One region of the Uliginosibacterium flavum genome, then DNA from elsewhere that is predicted to be linked to it. Evidence: predicted binding sites of a transcription regulator. Region 1 holds the regulator's gene; each other region holds the start of a gene.
What was found. Region 1 encodes sigma-54, which starts transcription at its own class of promoters, with help from an activator protein. Its sites were predicted from a motif close to TGGCACGCTTNCTGCTNA; they were not measured.
Positions count from the first base shown of each region.

Region 2: a site for sigma-54 is predicted at 1,502-1,519, ahead of cydP (cytochrome oxidase putative small subunit CydP). Genes of this name have one in related genera too.
Region 3: a site for sigma-54 is predicted at 1,582-1,599, ahead of ABXR19_RS03480 (TorF family putative porin). Genes of this name have one in related genera too.

Region 1 is NZ_JBEWZI010000002.1:120,451-123,724, forward strand. Features, by position in the region: gene ABXR19_RS02225 (PTS sugar transporter subunit IIA) at 1-152, opposite strand, end outside; gene hpf (ribosome hibernation-promoting factor, HPF/YfiA family) at 334-663, opposite strand; gene ABXR19_RS02235 (RNA polymerase factor sigma-54) at 681-2,183, opposite strand; gene lptB (LPS export ABC transporter ATP-binding protein) at 2,229-2,951, opposite strand; gene recX (recombination regulator RecX) at 2,938-3,274, opposite strand, start outside.
Region 2 is NZ_JBEWZI010000003.1:162,698-165,971, forward strand. Features, by position in the region: gene ABXR19_RS04140 (cytochrome ubiquinol oxidase subunit I) at 1-1,299, opposite strand, end outside; gene cydP (cytochrome oxidase putative small subunit CydP) at 1,289-1,471, opposite strand; gene ABXR19_RS04150 (sigma-54 interaction domain-containing protein) at 1,687-2,991, shown strand; gene dksA (RNA polymerase-binding protein DksA) at 3,191-3,274, opposite strand, start outside.
Region 3 is NZ_JBEWZI010000003.1:39,092-42,365, forward strand. Features, by position in the region: gene amt (ammonium transporter) at 1-287, opposite strand, end outside; gene glnK (P-II family nitrogen regulator) at 309-647, opposite strand; gene ABXR19_RS03480 (TorF family putative porin) at 703-1,536, opposite strand; gene ABXR19_RS03485 (accessory factor UbiK family protein) at 1,909-2,157, shown strand; gene ABXR19_RS03490 (YifB family Mg chelatase-like AAA ATPase) at 2,180-3,274, shown strand, end outside.

The DNA of each region.
Region 1 (3,274 bases):
CGCTGAGTCAGCGCATCGACCACTTTCCTGGCCGCCAGACCGCTATGCTGCTCAAACAGGGCCCCCACGCACTCAAACACCGCGGCACGGGAATTCAGCGCGATATCAACAACAATCCGCTGCGGATCAAGAATCTTGGAGATCAGGTTCATGCCAGGTTCGGTCTTACTTACAGAACAGCGGCGAGTCTCCTTTCGGAGCTCGCCGCTTGTCAGGTTGGAAATTGACAGTTCAGGACTTCATCCTGCAGTCGCGGCAGGCCCATTATAGGCCTCGCCCGCCCTGCTGCGTCCAGTCCGGCCGCAGCACAGCTGAACTGTGTTGCGCGCACGCTCAGTCCGCGCTTGCAATGCTCTGGCGCTTCACGGATTCATGACCGTGATCACCGGCTTTCTCCTTGTGCTTGAGTACCTGACGATCCAGTTTGTCAGCCATCGCATCGATCGCCGCATACAAGTCATCGTCTTCACACTCCACGTGGATATCCTTACCACGCACGTGCACTGTCACTTCAGCTTTCTGTTTGAGTTTTTGTACCGAGAGGATTACATGGGTTGCCGTCACATGATCAAAATGACGAATCACCCGATCAAGCTTGGTGCTGACATACTCGCGCAGGGCGGGGGTCACTTCAAGATGGTGCCCGGTGATATTGAGATTCATAAAACACTCCTCTCCTGTTAGATCGACTTGCGCTGACTGACCGGCGGAATATTGAGCAACTCCCGGTATTTCGCGATTGTCCGGCGTGCTACCACAATACCCTGCTGGCCCAACAATTCAGCAATCCGGGCATCAGACAAAGGCTTGCGCCCGTCCTCAGCCGCAACCAGCTGGCGAATCAGCGCGCGAATCGCCGTAGCTGAACATTCACCACCCGTATCGGTGGCAACGTGACTGCCAAAAAAATATTTCAGTTCAAAGACGCCACGGGCACTGGCCATATATTTCTGAGTCGTTACCCGCGACACCGTCGACTCGTGCAATTCCAGCTCTTCAGCGATCTCGCGCAAGGTAAGCGGACGCATCGCCACTTCGCCATGCTCGAAAAACTGTCGCTGCCGATCCACTATCGCCTGTGAAACCCGCAGGATCGTGTCAAACCGCTGCTGTACGTTCTTGATCAACCACTTCGCTTCCTGCAGGTGCGTCGACAGTGTGCTGCTTACGCCCCGGTTATGGTGAAGTATATCGGCATAGACCTTGTGAATCCTTAGCCTCGGCATTGCTTCCGAATTAAGATTTACCGTCCAGGCACCCCGATATTTCCGGACAACCACATCGGGAATCACATAACGCGTCTCGGGCGCGGCAAAACGAGCACCCGGCCGGGGATTGAGGCTGCAGATCAACTCCTGCGCGGAACGCAATGCATCGTCATTACAGGACAGTCGGCGCTTGAGCTTGGCGAAGTCACGTGCGGCCAGCAACTCCAGATTGCCATCAACGATGATCATGGACAAGCGCCGTGACTCGCTCTCCGGCAGGGTCTTCAATTGCAAAAGCAGACTTTCCTGCAGGTTGCGCGCCCCGATTCCTGCCGGATCAAGGCTTTGCACCTGATGCAGGGAAATCGTCAAATCTTCCAGCTCAACATCCCATTCAGGCGGAATCAGCGGAAGAAGCTCTTCAAGCTCCTGCAGCAACAGACCGTCATCATCCAGAGCCTCGATCACCAGCATGACCAAGGCGCGATCCCGATCCGTCATGGCCATCAAGGCAACCTGACCCAACAGATGATCCCGCAAGGACGTCGCTGCGGCCTGGAGATCCTGAAAATCGCCGTCTTCACCATCGCCACTTCCGTGCGAAGCCCCTTCACTGCGCCATTCGGCGGCCTCGCCGATGTCGTCATCCGACACACTGTCGTAGGCTTCGTTGATGCTATCGGGCATGTCGGCCACGCTCGCCGCTTCATACTCGTCCTCGCCCGAAGACACGCGCTCGCTGGAGTACTCCTCACCCGCAGTGGCCATACTGGCCTCTTGCGGCTCGGGCAGAGACGGACTTGCGCCCTCATCTTCCTCGCCCGCCTCGCGTTCCAGCATCGGGTTCTCCAGCAGCATGCGCTCGATTTCCTGATTGAGTTCGAGCGTGGACAGTTGTAGCAACTTGATGGATTGCTGCAACTGTGGCGTCAAGGCCAGTTGCTGGGAGAAGCGAAGCTGAAGCGAGGGTTTCATGCGGACAGTGATACCAGCCGGCCCATGCCGGCCTGATGAAAAACGTTATAAACGGAAATGTTCACCTAGATAAACTTGGCGTACCTGATCATTTTGCACAATCTCTTCCGGCGTACCACCCGCCAGCACTTCACCCGCATTGATGATGTAAGCGTGGTCGCAAATCCCCAGTGTTTCACGCACATTGTGGTCGGTAATCAACACCCCGATTCCACGTGCTTTCAGGTAGCTAATGATCTTCTGAATATCCAGCACTGCAATCGGGTCAACCCCTGCAAAAGGTTCATCGAGCAGAATCAAACGAGGGCGGGTTGCCAGCGCCCGGGCAATTTCCACCCGACGACGCTCGCCGCCGGAAAGAGACATTGCGGTCGCATCGCGCAGATGGGCAATGTTCAACTCATCCAGCAACTCATCGAGACGCTTCGCCTGCTCTGCTTTACCCAGCTTCTGCAGCTCAAGCACCGCCAGAATATTCTCGCTGACCGAGAGTTTGCGAAATACCGAGTTTTCCTGCGGCAGGTAAGACAAACCTTGATGAGCGCGCTTGTGGATCGGCCAGTGAGTCAGATCCGCACCATCCAGATGGATGCTGCCGCCATCGGCACGCACCAAGCCAACAATCATGTAAAAACACGTCGTCTTGCCCGCCCCGTTGGGGCCCAACAAGCCCACTACCTCACCACTGCCGACCTGGAAGGAAACATCGTGCACCACGGTACGCGACTTGTAGCGTTTCTTCAGGCTGGCTACCCTAAGCAGACTCATTAAATGGTTCTTTCAACATTGTCCGGATCACTTCAACCGTAAAACCACGCGATTGCATGAAGCGCGCTTGGCGCGCCCACTCGCTTTGATCCTTCGGCAACTCACCAAATTTTTTCGCCCACACCGCACGTGCGCGCGTCAGCTCATCCTCGACAAGACCTTCGCCCAACGCTGCTGCGGCAATTTCGTTACTCACGCCTCGATCAGCCAGTTCGCGCCGCAAACGTTCGACGCCCACGCGCCCGCCCTGAGTGCGCACCAAGCTTTCAGCAAAACGCACATCCGATTGCAGGCCGGTTTCGGCCATGCGATCCAGCACGGCT
Region 2 (3,274 bases), on a different contig from region 1:
GGGCAGCGACCATAAGGCGGCACGCAGCAGCCAGAGCTTTGTCATGAAAGTCCCCTTCACCGAATACCAGGCGGCCAGGCCAAACAACAGCAGCATCGCGAAGCCCAAGCCGACCATCAGGCGAAAACCCCAGAACAGCGGCGCCACGCGCGGGATCGTGTCATTGACGGCACGCTCGATCAGCTCCGGCGTTACCGCGTGCATGTCCGTCGTGTATTTCTTGAGCAGGAGCCCAAAGCCCAGATCCTGCTGGCGCGCCGCAAAGTCAGCCTTTAGCGCCGCATCCTGCGGATTCTTGCGCAAAGCCTCCAGCGCGATCACAGCCTGCACGCCCGCGGTGATGCGCACGCGATTCTTGGCTTTGATCTCGTGAATACCCGGAATCTGTGTGCTCACCGAGCGCGTACCGATCAAGCCCATCACCCAGGGGAACTTCAGCTCGTAGTCATTCTTCTGCTCCGCTTCATTGGGGAACGCAATCAGGTTCAAGCCCGCCGGCGCCGGCTCGGTTTCCCACATCGCCTCCATCGCGGCGAGCTTGGTTTGCTGCGCTTCGCCCAGCGTGTAGCCGGACTCGTCACCCAGCACAATCACCGAGCACACCGACGCCAGCCCAAAGGCGGCAGCAATGCGGAAGCTGCGCTTGGCGAATTCCACGTCACGGCCGCGCAATAGATACCAGGACGAAATCGAGAGTACAAACATCGCGCCGGTGACGTAGCCCGCCGACACGGTATGCACGAACTTGGCCTGTGCCACCGGGTTGAACATCACTGCCCAGAAATCGGTCAATTCCATGCGCATGGTCACGAAATTGAATTCAGCGCCGACCGGATTCTGCATCCAGCCATTCGCAATCAGGATCCACAGCGCCGACAGATTGGTGCCGATAGCCATCAGCAAGGTGACCAACAGATGCTGCTGGCGGGAAAGCCGATCCCAGCCGAAGAAAAACAGGCCGATGAAGGTGGATTCAAGGAAGAAGGCCATCAAGCCTTCGATGGCCAGCGGCGCACCGAAGATATCGCCGACGTAATGCGAGTAATAGGCCCAGTTGGTGCCGAACTGGAATTCAAGTGTGATGCCGGTGGTCACGCCCAGCGCGAAGTTGATGCCGAAGAGCTTGCCCCAGAATCGGGTCATGTCCTTGTAGACCTGCTTGCCGGTCATGACGTAGACGCTTTCCATGATGACCAGCATCCATACCATGCCCAGCGTCAGCGGCACGAACAGGAAGTGGTACATCGCGGTCGCTGCGAATTGCAGTCGCGATAGATCAACCAGATGCTCAGTGGCCATGCCGGGATTCTCCTGTTGCTGACGTTTTATCGGTTTGAACTGCTTGTGCCATCGCTTCACCATTCACCACGACTTGCTGGCCACGAAAGAAGGCCCACCACAAGACGAACAGAAGCACGAGTTTGATCAGCACAACGATGATCAGCTTTCGGGCAAGTTGGCGGTCTGTCATGGCGGTCTGGAAAGCAGGAACTAGTTGTCCTTATCAAGATCCAGGCCAGAAATCCTGGCCATGTCTTTTCCCTTGAACATCAGAGTCTTGCGAAAATTCATGGTCTGCTCTGTGCGGCAGCACGCATGCTGCGGCAGTACTTTGGCAGTTTTTTGGCAGCTATCAGGCAGTGCCATGGCAGAATATTTACCCTGCCCGTCTTCGGAGAAATCACCATGAGCGTGAGCGCCCACCCCTTGGCCGAACTGGTTTCCTTGCTGGAGGCAACGCCTGAGCCGCAGGTCATCTTCGATCAGTACTACCGCATCCTTGTGGCCAACGCGGCCTACCGCGAGCAGATCAAGGGCAGTGACAGCGTGATCGGACGGCGCTGTTATGAGGTCTCTCACCACTATTCTGAGCCCTGCGATCAGGCCGGCGAATCCTGCCCGCTGGCGCGCAGCCGTGAATCCGGCAAGCGCGAACGCGTGCTGCACCTGCACCACACGCCGCGCGGTGAGGAATACGTGAATATCGAGCTCACACCGATCCGCGATGCCACCGGCGAAATCGCCTATTTTCTGGAGAAGATGGAGCCGCTGCAGGTAGCGCGCGGCTTATCCGGCAGCACCGGGCTGATCGGGCGCTCGGCCGCCTTCCAGCGCATGCTGGAATTGATGAACCGCGTTGCCAAGTCCGAAGCGAGCGTGCTGCTTGAAGGCGAATCCGGTACCGGCAAGGAGCTCGTCGCCAATGCGCTGCACGCCGGCAGCCGGCGAGCCAGTGCGCCCTTCATCGCTGTGGATTGCTCGGGCATTCCGGAAACGCTGTTTGAAAGCGAGCTCTTCGGCCACGAACGCGGCGCCTTCACCGGCGCCGTTTCACGCAAGAGCGGGCTGGTCGAAGCGGCCAGCGGCGGCACCCTGTTTCTGGACGAGGTCGGCGACATCCCGCTGACCCTGCAAGTCAAACTGCTGCGCCTGCTGGAGACCGGCACCTATCGCAGTGTGGGTGCCACCGATTTGCGTCAGGCCGACATCCGCGTCATCTCCGCCACCCACCGCAAGCTGCGCGACATGGTGGCGGCCGGCAGCTTTCGTGCGGATCTGTTCTACCGCCTCAACACCTTCCCGATTGGCGTGCCGGCGCTGCGGGAACGCGTGGACGACATTCCATTACTGATTGAATCCCTGCTCGCCCGGGTCGCCCCGCACAAACACCTGAGCCTCGCACCCGATGCGCTACAAAGCCTGCTGCGCTACTCCTGCCCGGGCAATGTGCGCGAGCTGCGCAACCTGCTCGAACGCGCCAGTCTGATGTGCGATCACGACGTGATCGGCATCGCGCACCTGCCTGCTGAAGTGCTCGCTCCGCTTTTCTCGCCGCCAGCTTCCCCTGCAGAGATGGAGTCGCTTGATGATGCAAGGCTCCGTGCCGCCGTGCTCGCCCATCGCGGCTCGCGTCGCAGCCTAGCGCTCAAACTCGGCCTTAGCGAACGCACCCTGTATCGGCGCATCCGGAGATTGCCAGATCAGGAATAGATACTCGAAGAGCCTCTCTGAACAAGGCTGTCAGCAACGCACACCTGAAGAAGCCCGCCCATAGGTCATTTCAGAGCAAGCATCCCGAAGAAGTCCGCGGGGAGCGGCTCTTCAATGGCCTGCTAGAAAAACAAACGCGGCTGAGTGGCTGCGTTGAGTTTGCATGACCGGACGGCCCGCAGGAAACTACCAACAGAAATCAGCCGCCGCGCATCTTGCTGCGGATTTCGTGGCGTTCCTGCGCTTCCACGCTAAAGGTCGCCGTAGGACGGGCCAGCAGGCG
Region 3 (3,274 bases), on a different contig from region 1:
TTCTTGGTGCGCACCAGACCGCCGTAGAACAGGGCCAGGCCAGGAATCGACATCAGGATCACAAAGGCGGTGGAAACCAGCAACCAGGCATTGTCGCCCTTGTCCGCTTTCAGGACAGGTGCGGCAACAGCCGGGGCTGAAACATCAGCGGCAGGCGCTGCAGCAGGCGCGGCCGCAGCAGGTGCCGTTGCCTCAACAGCGGCAGGGGCGCTGGCGTCTTGGGCCAGCACGCTGCCAGACAGCATGACGGAGAAAGCCGTCAGTGCAATGGCGAGAAACTTTTTCATTTGTCTCTACTCCCTTTTGGATCAGAGGGCTTCCGTGCCGGTTTCACCGGTGCGGATGCGGATGGCTTGTTGCAGGTCGAACACGAAGATCTTGCCGTCACCGATCTTGCCGGTATTGGCGGCTTTCTCGATGGCTTCGATCACCTGATCAAGCAAGGCGTCGTCAACAGCGACTTCAACCTTCACTTTAGGCAGGAAGTCGACCACATACTCGGCACCACGATACAGCTCTGTGTGGCCCTTCTGACGACCAAAACCCTTCACTTCGGTGACGGTGATGCCCTGCACGCCGATGGCGGAAAGGCCTTCACGCACTTCGTCGAGCTTGAAGGGCTTGATGATGGCGGATACGAATTTCATGGATTACTCCTTGATTCAGACGCGGTGCCTGCGCACCGCGTCCGTGGTGTGAAAATCAGAAAGATTTGGCGACAGACAGAACCAGGGTGTTCTCGCCCGTCTTCTTGCAGCTGCCACCATCGCTGATCTTGCATGCGTAGTACCAGCCCTTCTTGGCATTGGTACCCACGATCGCAGCGCCCAGGCCCCAGCCGTTCAGGTCATAGGTCGCGCCCAGCTTCCAGTCGGTGTAATCCAGCTTGCCGTAGTTCTTCACTTTCTGATGACCCACGTGCGTGTTCAACGTGATCTTCTCGGTCAGCGGAATGTTGGCGCTCAGATCAAAATAGCCCGAACCGGTGGACTTGCCCGGATCGGCATCAAAACAGTCGCCACCATCACCACCAACAACCGTGCTCTGGCAAACACCGCCGTAGGTATCCTTGTTCACGCCGAAGAAGTTGGTAAGGGTGTGTGAATACTTGAAGCTGACAACCTTGTAGCTCACGCCCACGTAGGCTTCCAGATTGTTGTACTTGGTCTTGGCTTCCACGGCATAGTGAGCGCCCGGGTAGTAGTAATACAGGCCGCCCACATCAAAGGTGAAATCGCCTACCGGCAGCTTATAACCGCCATAACCATCGATTTCCAGCGAAGCGCCGTTGTAATACTGGTTGCCGCTGACGTTCGACAGCCAAGTGCCAACATACACGCCGCTGGCGTGGCTATAGTCCAGGCCGCCCTGAAGTGCAGGCAGTTTGTAGGTCTGCGAAATACCACGGAAGCGATAGTCCGACACAATGCTCATGTTGCCGGTAAAGGTATGTGCCGAAGCGGGCTCATCAGCAGCCAGAGCAGGCAGGGCGGCAAAAGCGGAAAACAGGGAAGCGGCGATAATCGACAAACGCATGGGAGTGCTCCTGAAAGAAAGTTAAGGTAATGCAGCGAGGCTTTCTTAGCTGGATTCGTGCCAGATACTCGAAACCCTCGCCAATGCTTGCTCTACGTCACTTTCCAGAACCCTGCCCGAAAGGGCCGGCGCACTCTCTTCGCGCAGCACAACAGTGCCGCACCAAGTCGATGCATCACGCTGGTGCATAGCCTTGGCCGCAGTAAGCCCATGCCCGAAGAACCGCACAGAGCCTTCTTCTACAGACACCTTGCCTGAAGAACCCCGCCCAGAGAGGCTCTTCAGACAAGCCTTGCTCACCGACACTTCGGGCAGGCGCCGAATCTGCCGGCTCGGCTATACTCGCCCGACGCCCATTCAAGGAACATGCACATGATTGATCCCAGCAAACCCGCCCAGCTGTTTGAAGAGATGGGCAACAAGTTCGCCGAAATGATGCAGAGCGGCCCGGCCAAAGATTTCGAAAAGAACGCCAAAGCCATGCTGGCCGCGGGCTTCTCGCGCCTCGATCTGGTGAGTCGCGAAGAATTCGACGTGCAGAAAGCGCTGCTCCAGAGTGCCTGCGAAAAGCTCGCTGCACTGGAAAAGCGCCTCGCCGAGCTGGAAGCCGGAAAAGCCTGAGCACCGACCAAGGCGCGCGGAAATGAGCCTCGCCCTGATCAAAAGCCGTGCGCTGTGCGGCATGGACGCACCGGAAGTTACCGTCGAGGTGCATCTGGCCAACGGCGTCCCCTCGATTTCGCTGGTCGGTCTGCCGGACACCGAAGTCAAAGAGGCGCGCGACCGCGTGCGCGCCGCGCTGCTGACCTGCCAGTTCGAATTCCCGAACAAGCGGGTGACGGTCAATCTGGCCCCCGCCGATCTGCCCAAGGAGAGCGGGCGCTTCGACCTGCCGATTGCCATCGGCATTCTCGCCGCCTCCGATCAGATCAGATCTGCCACGCTGGATCAGTACGAGCTGGCCGGCGAGCTCTCGCTCTCCGGCGAATTGCGCCCGGTACGCGGCGCGCTGGCCATGGCCTGGCGCGCGGCCCAAGCCGGCCGCAGCCTGATCCTGCCAACCGAGAACGCCGCTGAAGCCGCGCTGGTGCAAGGCATCACCATCCTGCCCGCGCGCAATCTGCTCGAAGTCGCCGCGCACTTCAACGGCCACACCGCACTCACGCCCTTCACCGGCGAACCACTCACCGGCGAGCCGATTTATCCCGATCTGGCCGGCGTAAAAGGCCAGGCGCAAGCGCGGCGCATGCTCGAAGTCGCCGCCAGTGGCCTGCACTCCCTGCTGCTCTACGGCCCGCCGGGCACCGGCAAATCCATGCTCGCCAGCCGCCTGCCGGGCTTGTTGCCGCCGCTGTCAGAAGCCGATGCGCTGGAATCCGCCGCGATCCAGTCGCTAGAAAGTCGTTTCGATCCGGCGCGTTTCCGCACCCGGCCTTATCGCTCGCCGCACCATTCGGCTTCTGCGCCGGCACTGGTCGGCGGCGGTATGTATCCGCGCCCCGGTGAGATCAGCCTCGCCCATCACGGCGTGTTGTTTCTCGACGAGCTGCCCGAATTTGACCGGCGCGTGCTCGAAGCCCTGCGCGAGCCGCTCGAAACCGGCCACATCACCGTCTCGCGCGCCGCGCAAAGCGTGGATTTCCCGGCCCGCTTCCAGTTCGTTGCGGCGATGAATCCCTGTCCGTGTGGCTACCTCGGACATCCCACCCGCGCCTGCCGCTGCACGCCGGATCAGGTC